3 regions of the Thalassospira sp. CA1 genome follow, and region 2 is predicted to be linked to each of the others. Evidence: riboswitches for the same ligand, from Rfam matches in the RefSeq annotation. Region 2 holds a riboswitch; each other region holds the start of a gene.

Region 1 (4,158 bases), on a different contig from region 2:
ATCGTCTTGAAATGGGAACGCGCCTTTCCAACCCGCGGGGCAAGGACCTTTACGCGTTCTGGGATGATAAGCTTTCAAAAGAAATCAACGCGATTACAAAAGGTCACAAGGATCGAAGCCTGATCAATCTCGCCTCGAACGAGTATTTCAAATCGATCAAGACCAAGGTCCTTGATGGCCCGGTAATTACGCCTGTGTTTAAGGAAGTGAAGGGCGGTACGGCCAAGGTTGTCGGCTTCTCGGCAAAGCGTGCGCGTGGCATGATGGCACGCTATATGATTGACAATCGGCTCGAAGACCCGCAAGAGCTCAAGAAGTTTAATGTTGATGGCTATCGCTATCAGGATGACCTCTCGACCGAGACAGAGTGGGTCTTCACGCGTATTCACGATCAGTAACACCAACTATTCCGGTGAAACCATATGACCGACGAGCATCTTGAACAGCTCGAGGATGAGAATGTCTTACCAGAGGCGCATCCGTTTTCTGGCTATCTGCGCACGTTCTTCCGTGGGCCGGGTCGTTCGCGCAGTCTGACACGCGAGGAGGCATTTGATGCGTTCTCGATGATCCTGCGCGACGAGGTCGAACCGATCCAGCTTGGCGCATTCCTTTTGATGCTGCGCTACCGTGCTGAGACGCCCGAAGAACTGGCCGGCATGATCGAAGCTGTGCGCAAGGCCGCGCGCCTTGAACCGGATGAAGACAGCAAAGATGACGCGCTTATGCGTCCTGCGCTGGATTGGCCATCCTATGCGGCCGGTCGGACCCGTGGTCTGCCCTGGTTTGTGCTGTCGGCGCTTTTGCTGTCGCAGAATAATGTTCCGGTGCTGATGCATGGCTATAACTCGCATCTGGTCAACGGGATCAGCACAGAAGTTGCCATCAAGGCGCTTAAGCTTCCGATTGCCATGTCTGCAGAAGAAGCGCGTTCTGATATCGCATCGAAGGGTTTTGCATATCTGCCGCTGCGTCACATGCATCCCAAGCTGCAGGAGCTGATTGGATTGCGTCCGCTTCTTGGGTTGCGCAGTCCGGTCAATACGTTACTGCGTTTGCTTAATCCGTTGCATGCGCGTGCAGCCTTCCTTGGTGTGTTTCATCCGGCGTTTCTTGATGTCCATCGTGAAACCGGCAAGCTTTTGGAACTTCCACGCATCGGTGTGATCAAGGGCGGTGGCGGCGAAGCCGAAAGAACACCCTATAAGCATGTCGATCTGCGCATGCTTGATAATGGTGAGCTCAATGATGTTCGCTGGCCCGCATTGCTGTCAAAAACCGAAAAGGATGGCGAAGATCAAAGCCCTGTGTCGCTAAAGCACTTCCTGGCAGTCTGGCGTGGCGAGGTGGAAGATATTCCCGCCGAAGCCAAGATCAAGGGGAGTGCCGCCATGGCAGCCTTCCTTGCTGGCAAGGCGGATTACATGGATGAGGCAGAAAGCCTTGTTCAAGGCTGGTGGGATAATCGCGACCGTGATGTTGGCTGATGTTCTGCGCCTAAGTGCGATCGAATAAAAGGGACGGGAAACCGTCCCTTTTTTAATGCTCAGAACGATGATCCGGGCTCTTTGAGAAACGCCACTTCCTCTGGCGTCGATGCGCGGCCCAGTATTTCGTTCCGATGTGGATAGCGGCCAAACCGGTCAATGATCTTTTTGTGTTTCAGCTCGAACTCGTAATTGTGCTCAAGGCCGGGCTGTGAAAACAGGTCAACCGCCACTTCATGAATGATTTCTGATTCTGAGTGCATGTAGGGCATATACAGGAATGCTTGTTCCTGCGGGGTGACCAGTTTGCGATCCAGCCTCAAGGAAACAGCTTCCTGCGCCAGCACCAATGCCATTGGATCCGATGCAAAGGACTGTGGCTGATCGCGGTACATATTGCGGGAAAACTGATCAAGAACGATGATCTCGGCAAGCCGTCCGTGGGCGGTTTTGCGCCAGTTAAAAAGCTCCCCGGCCGTGGCGGCGGCATGAAAATCGGCAAAGCGTTCCGCGATATGGCGATCCAGGGCTTCATCCTTGATAAACCACTGTTTTTCTTCGAGTTCCTTGAACCAGAAAACAAGAACCGTTTCAGGTTTCATAATGTTTCCACCCATCTGATTGCAGGCTTTTGCGGCCCGTCGGCAAAATTGCGGGTGATCTTCGCGCCCGGTTTAAGGCGCGTCAAGCCATCCGCAAAAAGATTGTCATGGACCATGGGGCAAGGAGTTGACAGCAATCCGTCCTGCGTGGATTATGACATTGTCTTTGGTGTTGATCCGATTGGACCAACTTAAAAGGGAACGTGGTGCGTCATGCATGACAAAGCCACGGCTGCCCCCGCAACTGTAAGCGTTCAGAGCATTGCTTATGCCACTGGTGCAAACCGGGAAGGCGCATTGCTGTTTAAACCGTGAGCCAGGAGACCTGCCTTTGACTGCCGGGTGCCGATTGCCCGGTATGAAACTGTTGGACGCCGGGGTGAGCGTCAGGTTGCAGGGGTACAAACGGTCTTTTGAAGATCCGCAATCTTGCTTCCAGCCATCCTATCGTTCTTTATCCTGACCCTGTGCGTTGGGCCTTTGGCCTGCGTGCATCGTTTGAGAAAGAGACGATTATATGTTTAAGACCCTTGGCAGGCTTGCAATTGCAAGCGCCTGCGTGCTGTCGGCGGCCATGCCGGCGCATGCGCATTTTCAATTGGCCTATACGCCGGACGTGAACGTGACCAAGGCCGGGGATCAGCCGGTTAAGCTGATTTTCTGGCACCCGTTTGAAAACGGTCATGTCATGGATATGGCCGAGCCGCTTGAATTTTATGCGGTTAACCGCGGTGAGAAACTTGATCTGAAATCAACGCTTTCGCCGATTACTTTCACCGGAATTGCCAACTCGGCAGCGGCCTTTGACGCAACTTTGACTCTGCGCCGCAGCGGTGATTACGTCATGGTGGTGGTCCCCGCGCCGTATTATGAAGAAAGCGAAGATATCTTCATCCAGCAGATCACGAAGTCCTATGTGAACCGCAATGAAATTCCGACCGACTGGATGGAACCGCAAGGTCTAAAAACCGAAATCCTGCCGTTTAATCGACCAACCAACATCATTGCCGGTTCGACCTTTACCGGCCGAGTGTTAGGGGAAGGCCAACCTGTGGCCGGTGTTGAAGTCGAAATCGAATACATGGCCGCAGAACCCGATATGGCCAGTAACACACCCAAAGGGCCAACGGCATCGCCAATGCCCGGTGGTGCGGTTGTGGCCATCTCCGATCAAAACGGGTATTTCACTTTTGGTGTCCCCAAGGCAGGTTTTTGGGGATTTGCAGCACTTGGCAGCGGCCCTGATAAAGAATTTCAGGGCAAGGAACTTTCACAGGATGCAGTCCTGTGGGTTCGCGCCTATGATGTGAAATAGGCGAGGGACAAAACAGATGCATATTGTTGATGGTGCGCTGGCACCGGAAGTCTTGATTGGTGGGGGTATTCTTGCAGTTGCCGGGCTTGGCCTTGGTCTGCGGAAACTGCCAATCGATAAAATTCCCGCAACCGGGGTTTTGTCGGCAACATTCTTTGTTGCGTCGCTTATTCATGTGCCGGTGGGACCATCCAGTGTGCATCTGATCATGAGCGGTCTTGCCGGGCTGGTGCTTGGCTGGACCGCGTTTCCGGCACTTTTTGTCGGTCTCTTGCTTCAGGCGGTTTTCTTTGGCTTTGGCGGCCTGACGGTTCTTGGCGTCAATACGGTCAATATCGCCTTTCCAGCTGTGCTGGCGGGGCTTTTGTTCCGGGGAATGGTATCGCGCAGCAACCCGGTCACAGCCGCCGTCCTTGGCGGATGTGCCGGTGCATCTTCCATCGGGCTGACAACGGTATTTGTCGCGATTTCGCTTGCGCTCAGCGGTGATGCGTTTGTCCCGGCGGCCAAGCTGGTCTTCTTTGCCCACATTCCGATCATGGTGGTCGAAGGACTGGTTTCAGCGGCATCAGTGTATCTGATCGCCAAGGTCAAACCGGCCTTGTTGCAGGCCGCCGATCAGATGTCGGGCTTTGAGATGCAGCCGGCAGCATCCTTACGTGCAAAGCAGGCGGGCGAGGTTTCCAATGGCTAGATCACTCATGCTGGTCTTTGCGCTTGGCATGCTTGTGGTTGGCGCAGCACCTGCACAGGC
Region 2 (4,158 bases):
CGGTGGTATTCAGGATCAAATCCGCACTGGTTTCTCCCAACCAGTCATCGACCAACGCTGCAGCCAACGGATCCTTAAGGCTGGCAACAAAAATCGGCAATGGATTCAGACCATTGGCACAAAGTTCCTCAACCAGCGCGTCAATAACGTCGAGGTTGGCCGCCTGAACCAGAGACCGATAGAAGATGATCGGCGTAACCGGTTGATTCTCAATCCAGTTAACCCGGATTTCATCAAGGCTTGCCTGCGCCTTGCCGGGCCAATAGCCCCCGGCCTTGACCAGCGGGGCCGCCGGTGACCAGCTCCAGTTAACGCTTGAATTTAACTTTTCGTATATAAGGCGAAGTAAATTCTCGGAATTTTGCGGTCCGCCTTCGATCAGGTAACGCCAGATATTCTGATATTCGCGCCCCTTGACGGTCGAAAGCGTCAAAAGCTCCGCATCGGGTTGATCATCACCTGGCAACAGGACCAATGGAATGTCCTTGGCACGCGCAAGCGCAACCAACTTTTCGATGCCATAATCCCAATAACCGCGCCCGCCCAGAATGCGCACGATGATGAATTTGGCGTCGGAAAGTACATCGTCGATATAAAGATCGACCGACATGTTGTGGCCAAGCTGCAGCAAACTTGCCAGACGCAGTGACGGGGTTTCATCGCCAAATGCATCTACCAGCCGCGCTTGCGCCCCGGCAAGGCAAGCGAGCTCAGACTCGGCCGCAGACAGGATCACCACATCGCCTGGTTGCTGTCCAAGGTCAACGGCCTCACTGCCATCTGTCACCATTCCGGGCTGGGCTGCCAATAGATGCATCGCGCGATCCGTATCCTTGTGCGTTTGGTCTTCAAAAAGTTTGAAACCGGATGATTTTTAGCATCCGGTTTCAGGTGAGCTTTATCAGGTTAAATTGGATCAGGCGGCCTTGATGGCGGCCTCGATCGCAACGCGATCCAGACCATGCAGGCCAATCACCACCAGTTCGGACCGACGGGTTTCACCATCCGCCCACGGACGGTCGAAATAGCGCTGAAAACGTTCACCAACACCCTGAACCACATGGCGCATCGGTTTGCCCGGCACGTCCAGGAAACCCTTGATGCGCAGCACGTCAAATTGACGCACGACATCAATCAGGCGCTTTTCAAGGTTGGCCGGATCACTAATCGCATCAAGCGAGACAACAAAGCTGTCGAAATCATCATGGTCATGTTCGTGACCATCGTCATGATGGCTTGGACGACTATCAAGGTCATCCTCGGCGGCAGCCCCCAGACCAAGCAGGATGGTATTTTCAACCCGAGAATGTTCGGTCGCGATAATCTTGACCGACGGCTTTTTCAGCTCTGCGCGGATATCGGCTTCGACCTTGCTGCGTTCAGCATCGGTCAAAAGGTCCGTCTTGTTCAGAACCACCATATCCGCACAGTGGAGCTGTTCTTCAAACAGTTCTTCAAGCGGGCTTTCATGATCAAGATTTTCGTCTGCTTCGCGTTGCGCCTGCACCGCATGATGGTCATGGGCAAACAGCCCATCACGCAGGGCAGCGCCATCAAGAACCGCCACAACACCATCAACGGTCACACGCGACCGGACTTCGGGCCAGTTAAACGCCTTTACCAACGGTTTTGGCAGGGCAAGGCCAGATGTTTCGATAACGATATGATCTGGTGGCGTGTCACGATCAATCAGGCCCTGGATGGTTGGCAGGAAGTCATCGGCCACGGTGCAGCAGATACAACCATTTGCCAGTTCAACAACATCATCCTCTTCGCAGCCTTCAATGCCACAGCCATTGATGATACCGCGATCAACACCCAGATCGCCAAATTCATTGATGATCAGCGCAATGCGTTTACCATTGGCGTTTTCCAGCATGTTGCGGATCATGGTTGTCTTGCCAGCGCCCAGAAAGCCGGTAATGACGGTTGCCGGGATTTTGCCTAATTGTGCCATTTATGAAATCCTTAAAATTCAATTCTTTATGTTACTATTTAACCTGCATCGGAATGCCGGCCACCACAAGGGTGACCTTGTCTGCAATCTCAGCAATGCGTTGATGCAGGCGTCCGGCGTGATCGCGAAAGGCACGCGCCATCGCATTTTCAGGCACGATGCCAAAGCCAACCTCGTTTGAGACAAAAAGCACCGGCACAACAAGTGTTGGCAGCAGGTCACAAAGAGCCCCGATCTCGGCATCAATGTCGCGATCTTCAAGCATCAGATTGGTCAGCCACAAGGTCAGACAATCAACCAGAACCGGCTTGCCGCCTGTGACATTACAGGTCTGCAGCGCCGAACAAAGTTCGAGCGGCTCTTCCAATGTCTGCCAAAGATCACCGCGTGATTGTTTGTGAAGATCAATTCGGTTGGCCATTTCGTCATCCCAGGCACGCCCGGTTGCGATATATGTGCCACCACCCGCCTGATTGATGATGTTTTCAGCAAACCGGCTTTTGCCGGATCGCGCCCCGCCAAGGATTAGATGCGTCCCGCCAAATGGGCCGTCAGGGGGTAAAGTCTGGGTCATCCCGTTTCTTCCTCGCCATGGCCTCCCACCGAGGCCCGATTGCGTCGTCACCTTCCTTCGAATAGTGACACCTTCGGCAGGTTTCCTGGCTGCGGGCATGAAAGCGATCCGCCTTCCCGGTTTCCCGGTGGCTGGTCTGGCGCGTTGGCACCGACCCGGATCTCCCAACCCGATACAGTTGCGGGGGCAGCATCGGCCTTGCACCGATTTCCCATCACCGAACGATGCGCCGAACCTAGCAGGTTTGCCAAAAATGCCAAAGGTCATTCTCGGCACTTAACCCTTCGTTACCACCCCACCCTAATCGGAAGGTCAGTATTTGTAAGAATTGTCTGCTTGAGAGGTCATACCATTTCAGCCAACATCAAGCCGTTGCGCTGGAACTAGGGTCAGGACCTATTAATTTGGTTTGAATGGCAGACGTTATATTTGCGAAATCCAAGGAAAAGACCGCCGGGCGGGTTAGTATCCCGCACAAGGGATTTGACGCTGGAGTTTGCAAATATAACGTCTGTCCTTCGGATTAATCGGATTTGCACGGGCTACTTTGTCGTAAAACCTTGAAAGATAAATATCTTCTTGCAGTTTTACTCCGCGTATCCGCACAAATCTGTTTAACCATTCAAACCAAATTAATAGGTCCTGACCCTAAAGACGGAACAATCCGCAATCTGGCGAAAACCCGGGATATAGACACATCACCCGGCTGGCTGCAGGAAATACTGCACCGAAACTCTTGGGGTAATCTGGATTTTTCAAGACCAATGGCAATACGTTCTCACCTATCCAAAATCCGACAAATGAACGCGCCAACCTGGACCACATCGTCTCGTAAGGACATGTGGCTGGGATTGCTGGACCGTCTGAACAGTTCTGATCGGTCATTTCAGGATTTTCTTGAACAGCACGCAACCGATGGCGAGATCACTCTGGCACGCCGCCATGTGCGTGACATCTTTGCCGAGGATGCCTCAAAGGGTGTAATCGCAACCATCATCTGGTCCCATGAACGCGGCATTCGCGTCAATGCGCTGTCGCTGCTTGTGCGCGATATGCCGACCTTGGTGACCCTGATGTCGATCTCGGATTTCGGACAGGACGAGTTGAACGAGCTGCTTTCCCAGCCCGGCATTTCTGTTCCGACTGCCAGCAAGATGTTGTCTGCCTGCGGCAAGACTTATTGCGGAATGCCGGCTGCCATCATTGATGACACCATCATCCAGGTAATTGAAAACGCATCCTTTGCCGGTGATTTCCCGAATGTTGCCAAATTGCGCAGCAAATCGCGCAGCCGTCCGGTACCCTATTATCAGGCCTATCTGCGCGATGTTTTCGACATCTGCGAAAAGCATGATCTGAACCCGGATATGGTTGACCGCTATCTGGCAGAACATGCCCTTGATGACATGGCATCCGATATCGAGCTGGCCTCTGCCTGACGGAACACCCCTTAAGCTCCTTAGAAGCGCTGATTGACAGCGGTCACGCGCCAGCCCGGTTCGTCGACACCGTCGATATATTCAAGCGTGGTCAGCCCCAACGTGTCGATATGAAATGCCAATGCGGTTTCAAGGGACAAACCCAGTGCATTGGCCATTATGGCGCGCACCGTTCCGCCATGAACGAC
Region 3 (4,158 bases), 540 kb from region 2:
GCCGCAATATAAAGCGCCATCACCGGCAGAACCGCACCATTCATGGTCATGGAAACCGACATCTCATCAAGCGGGATGCCATCAAAAAGGGTGCGCATGTCATAGATGCTGTCAATCGCCACACCGGCCATGCCAACGTCGCCTGCGACGCGCGGATGATCACTGTCATAGCCACGGTGGGTTGCCAGATCGAAGGCAATCGAAAGCCCCTTTTGCCCGGCGGCAAGGTTACGGCGATAAAACGCGTTGGATTCCTCGGCGGTCGAGAAACCGGCATATTGGCGGATCGTCCAGGGGCGCTGCACATACATGGTCGGATAGGGGCCACGCAAAAATGGCGGCATGCCCGGCATGGTATTGAGGTGATCAATCCCGTCCAGATCCTTGGGGCCATAGGATGATTTGACATCAATGCCTTCTGGCGTGGTCCAGGGCGTGCTTTCAAACGGGTCCTTTGCACCTGCGGATGCGCCATCAAACAGCGGAAGGTCGGAGAAATCAGGAATGCGGGTCATGGTTATTTCTCCCCCTGTTTGCCAAGAAGGTGATCAAGTGCGGCACCGCAAATGGCAAGGACATCGGCCCCGACAAAGACAAACTCGTTAATGCCGGCTGCTTCGTAAGCAGGCCTCGCATCGCCCGGCTGGCCAGCAAGATAAACCATGCTGGCCCCTTTGGATTTCAGTGCCTTGGCAACGTCGGCAGCCATGTCGGCATATTGCGGGTCTGATCCGCAAATGATGGCGATTTTCGCCCCGCTTTCGCCAAAGGCGGTTGCAACATCATCCGCAGTGGCAAAGCCGTTATTGGTGATCGCCTCGATCCCGCCGGCTTCAAAGAAGTTACGCGCAAAACTCGCACGTGCCGTGTGCTGGGCGACCTTGCCAAGATTGGCCAGGAACACCTGCGGGAAGGATCCGGTCTTTGCCTTGTGCGCATCTGAACGTTTGCGAAGTGCCTCGTAACGTTCGGCAAGTCGATGGGCAGGCAGGGCACCGATACGGGCCGCGGCACTGGTGCCATAAAGATCGGTAAACATGTGCCCGATGGTAGCACCGGCGCGGGCGGCCTCAATCATGGCATTAAGGCTGTTGCCGACCGTGCCATCAAACTTGGTCTGGCGGTCCTTGGCATCTGCAACGATCGCCTCAAGGTCCGGCTTTTCACAGGTTACTTTGGCTTCTGTGATGTTGGGGAATTCCGACACACCGGTCAGCGGATCGCGACGGGTCGACAGGCGTTTTTCGCGCGCATTCCAGACGGTCTCGATCTCGGTCTTCAGGCTGCCATTGGCAAGGGCACTTAGAATACCACCCGATTTCTCAAGCGACTGGAACTTGGACCAGGCGGCCTTCGCCAGTTCCTTGGTCAGGTTTTCAATAAACCACGAACCACCCGCCGGATCGATGACCCGGTGCACGTTGCTTTCTTCCTGCAAGATCAGCTGGGTGTTGCGCGCAATGCGTCGCGCAAAGCCATCGGGCACGCCAATCAGATGATCATAAGGCAGGCAGGTGACGCTATCCGCACCACCCAGACCGGCGGCAAAGCTTGTCACCGTGGTGCGCAGCATATTGACCCACGGATCAACCTTGGTCAGGGCCATTTCGGCTGAAACCGCATTGATCGTAATCGTCGCATCCTCGGCACCGGATGCCGAAAGAACGCGGCTCCACATCATGCGAAGCGCACGCAGCTTGGCGATCCCGGCAAAGAAGTCCGTGCCGATGGCAACGTTAAACACCATCGCACCCGCGGCCTGATCAACTGCCATTCCGGCATCGGTCAGGGCGCGCAAATAAGTCACCCCGCTTGCCAGCAAACAGGCCAGTTCCTGACCATCGGTGGCACCGGCATTGTAATAAGGTGCGCCATTCACTGAAATCGCGGTCGCCAGCGGGAAAAGGTCAATCAGCTCAACAGCAACGCTTGCCGCATGATCAACCGCGTCCTGTGCGCCGCAGGGCAGGGTGCCGGTGGATGCCAGCGTGCCAATCGGATCAATATTAAAGGCCGGTGCGGCTTCGTCGGCACCATCGGTATTTGCGATATGGGCTGCCAGAAGTGCTGCCGCCGGAACACCTGCCGCCCCGGCATCCAGCCCGACGGTGGCGAGGTTGGTGTACACATCCTCAAGCGCGGCATCAAGATCGGCCAGACAATGAATGGCAATCCCGTCAACGCCCACCTCGGCAGAACTGATTTCGCGCCCGGCACGGGCGGCGGCATCAAGTTTTAGCGTGATTGAGGTCGCACCATTTTCAAGGTCCTCAAGGATCGCGGCATTGGTGGCCTTGGGATCGGGATGGGTATGAAGCTGGCGGATATCCCAGCCGGTGACGGTTTCGCGCGGCTCGACCGTGGCATTAAGAACTTCGTGAATCAGCCGGGTCGCGTCATCCTGATCATCATTTGTATAGATCGGCTGAACGGAAAACCCGTCAAGCGTATTGGTGACAAGCTTCTTTTCGAACGGTGCCCCTTTAAGGGCCTCTTCGGCAAGCTTGCGCCAACTTGCATAATCAGCAGATGGAAATTCGGATGCGAGCTTTAGCGGGTCGGACATGGTTTCTCCCGGCTTGGTGTGTCCCGTCCTTGATGCGACTCCATATGGGGCCTCCATATGGCGTTGGGGAACGGAACTCTGCCAAATTCTATTCTACTACGGATTCCCAGTACCCGGTACACCCCGCCCGGCCCATTTCATGCCAAGAAAACACCATCGGTATTCTGACTCGCGAGAAAGCCTGCAAAAAGGCCGTTACGCTTACAGTTGCGGGGGCAGTTCCGGGCTTGGCCAAAGTGCGCTAAGGCACGGCCGCACCGGATTCCCGATCCTATTTTCCGGTCACATTCGCGACATGGCGGTTTATAGCACCTGTCCATAATTCCGTAAATAGGCATGGAAATACCTATTTAGACGGATATCGACCCCGACAAATCAGGTTTCCGTAACGTTATGTTGGCGGAAACATTGGGATTTTGCCCGTGTGTTTATCGTTTGGGCGTCACATGGTTCCGATCATTGCGGCCTTATACTTTCGCGGCACGGGTGCGAGATCGGGGTGAAGCCGGAACATTGCGTGGCAAAAATTTGGCGGGTTTAACCAATTTGACATTTTCGTCTGTCAGTTTGGACTTGTCCCAAAACTCGGAGTATCGCCATCCATGAACGCGCTCAGCGCCATGCCGTCGCAATTTTGTCCTGATGGACTGGTTGCGTTCGCCGACGACAGTCCCAGCGCCAAGGCAGCCCTTGAAACAGTGTTGCGTCGGGCAGGATATGACGTGGCCGGTTTTGATTGTGCCGATGATCTGATTGATCAGCTGGACGGGCTTTATCCCCGTGCCATCATCCTTGATATTGAAATGCCGGGTATGAGCGGCTTTGAAGCGTTCTGCGAAATTCGCCGCCGCTATCCAAACAGCCAAAACGTGCCGGTTTTCTTCTTCTCGGCCCATTATGATGCCGACACCCGCGCACAAGCCGATGCGCTTGGGGCGGCCGATTTCATCAGCAAGGACGCCAGCCCGAAAGTGGTGCTTGAGCAACTCAATCGGGTGCTGGGTCATTCCATCAGTGCCTGCTAGCAGTGCTGGCAGACCGGCTCTGCCTTGATCAATCCTGAACGGATCGCCACGCCCTGCCTTATGCAGGGCGTTGTTGTCTGTGGGGCCTGTGCGTCTCCTCCCCCAGGGAAATGATGCTGTCTGTAGCCCCATGCACATGATAAAGCCGGTCTGTCGGCAAGGTGGTCGCCGGATCAATCGCAGGCTTCTTGGCGAGCCGATCATAGATCGGGGCCAGCGGCACATTCATCGCGTCAAACAGCTGATCGTAACTTTCCAGAACGAAATAGGTTTTCTGGAAATCATCAATCGCATAATCCGTGCCCATGACACGTTCAAGCTCGAACGCCACCCGGTTTGGCGTGGGATCGGTAACCGAATAGATGGTTTCGGTTTGCGATGACAACATGCCCGCACCATAGGCGCGCAAGCCATGTGGGGTCATGATCAGGCCAAACTCGACCATATACCAATACATCCGCGCCAGCTGTTTCAGGCCGCCCATCGCAATGGCCTCTGGGCCCTTGGCGCCATAGGCCGCCAGATAGTCGGCAAAGGTCGGGTCATACAGCATCGGCACATGACCAA

What was found. Region 2 has a riboswitch for cobalamin ahead of cobU (bifunctional adenosylcobinamide kinase/adenosylcobinamide-phosphate guanylyltransferase). Riboswitches for the same ligand answer to the same signal wherever they lie in the genome.
Region 1: another riboswitch for cobalamin. It lies ahead of AC5Q5A_RS05435 (DUF4198 domain-containing protein); the one in region 2 lies ahead of cobU (bifunctional adenosylcobinamide kinase/adenosylcobinamide-phosphate guanylyltransferase).
Region 3: another riboswitch for cobalamin. It lies ahead of AC5Q5A_RS02625 (methylmalonyl-CoA mutase family protein); the one in region 2 lies ahead of cobU (bifunctional adenosylcobinamide kinase/adenosylcobinamide-phosphate guanylyltransferase).

Annotation. Positions count from the first base shown of each region.
Region 1 is NZ_JBZCIA010000002.1:291,728-295,885, forward strand. It holds gene yaaA (peroxide stress protein YaaA) at 1-398, shown strand, start outside; gene AC5Q5A_RS05425 (glycosyl transferase family protein) at 423-1,487, shown strand; gene AC5Q5A_RS05430 (DUF924 family protein) at 1,547-2,089, opposite strand; cobalamin riboswitch at 2,240-2,436, shown strand; gene AC5Q5A_RS05435 (DUF4198 domain-containing protein) at 2,607-3,404, shown strand; gene cbiM (cobalt transporter CbiM) at 3,421-4,098, shown strand; gene AC5Q5A_RS05445 (NikL family nickel/cobalt ECF transporter subunit) at 4,091-4,158, shown strand, end outside.
Region 2 is NZ_JBZCIA010000001.1:30,651-34,808, forward strand. It holds gene cobN (cobaltochelatase subunit CobN) at 1-817, opposite strand, end outside; gene cobW (cobalamin biosynthesis protein CobW) at 917-1,957, opposite strand; gene cobU (bifunctional adenosylcobinamide kinase/adenosylcobinamide-phosphate guanylyltransferase) at 1,992-2,531, opposite strand; cobalamin riboswitch at 2,590-2,780, opposite strand; gene AC5Q5A_RS00155 (hypothetical protein) at 3,332-3,970, shown strand; gene AC5Q5A_RS00160 (histidine phosphatase family protein) at 3,991-4,158, opposite strand, start outside.
Region 3 is NZ_JBZCIA010000001.1:568,920-573,077, forward strand. It holds gene scpA (methylmalonyl-CoA mutase) at 1-515, opposite strand, end outside; gene AC5Q5A_RS02625 (methylmalonyl-CoA mutase family protein) at 518-2,566, opposite strand; cobalamin riboswitch at 2,704-2,882, opposite strand; gene AC5Q5A_RS02630 (response regulator) at 3,169-3,591, shown strand; gene phhA (phenylalanine 4-monooxygenase) at 3,650-4,158, opposite strand, start outside.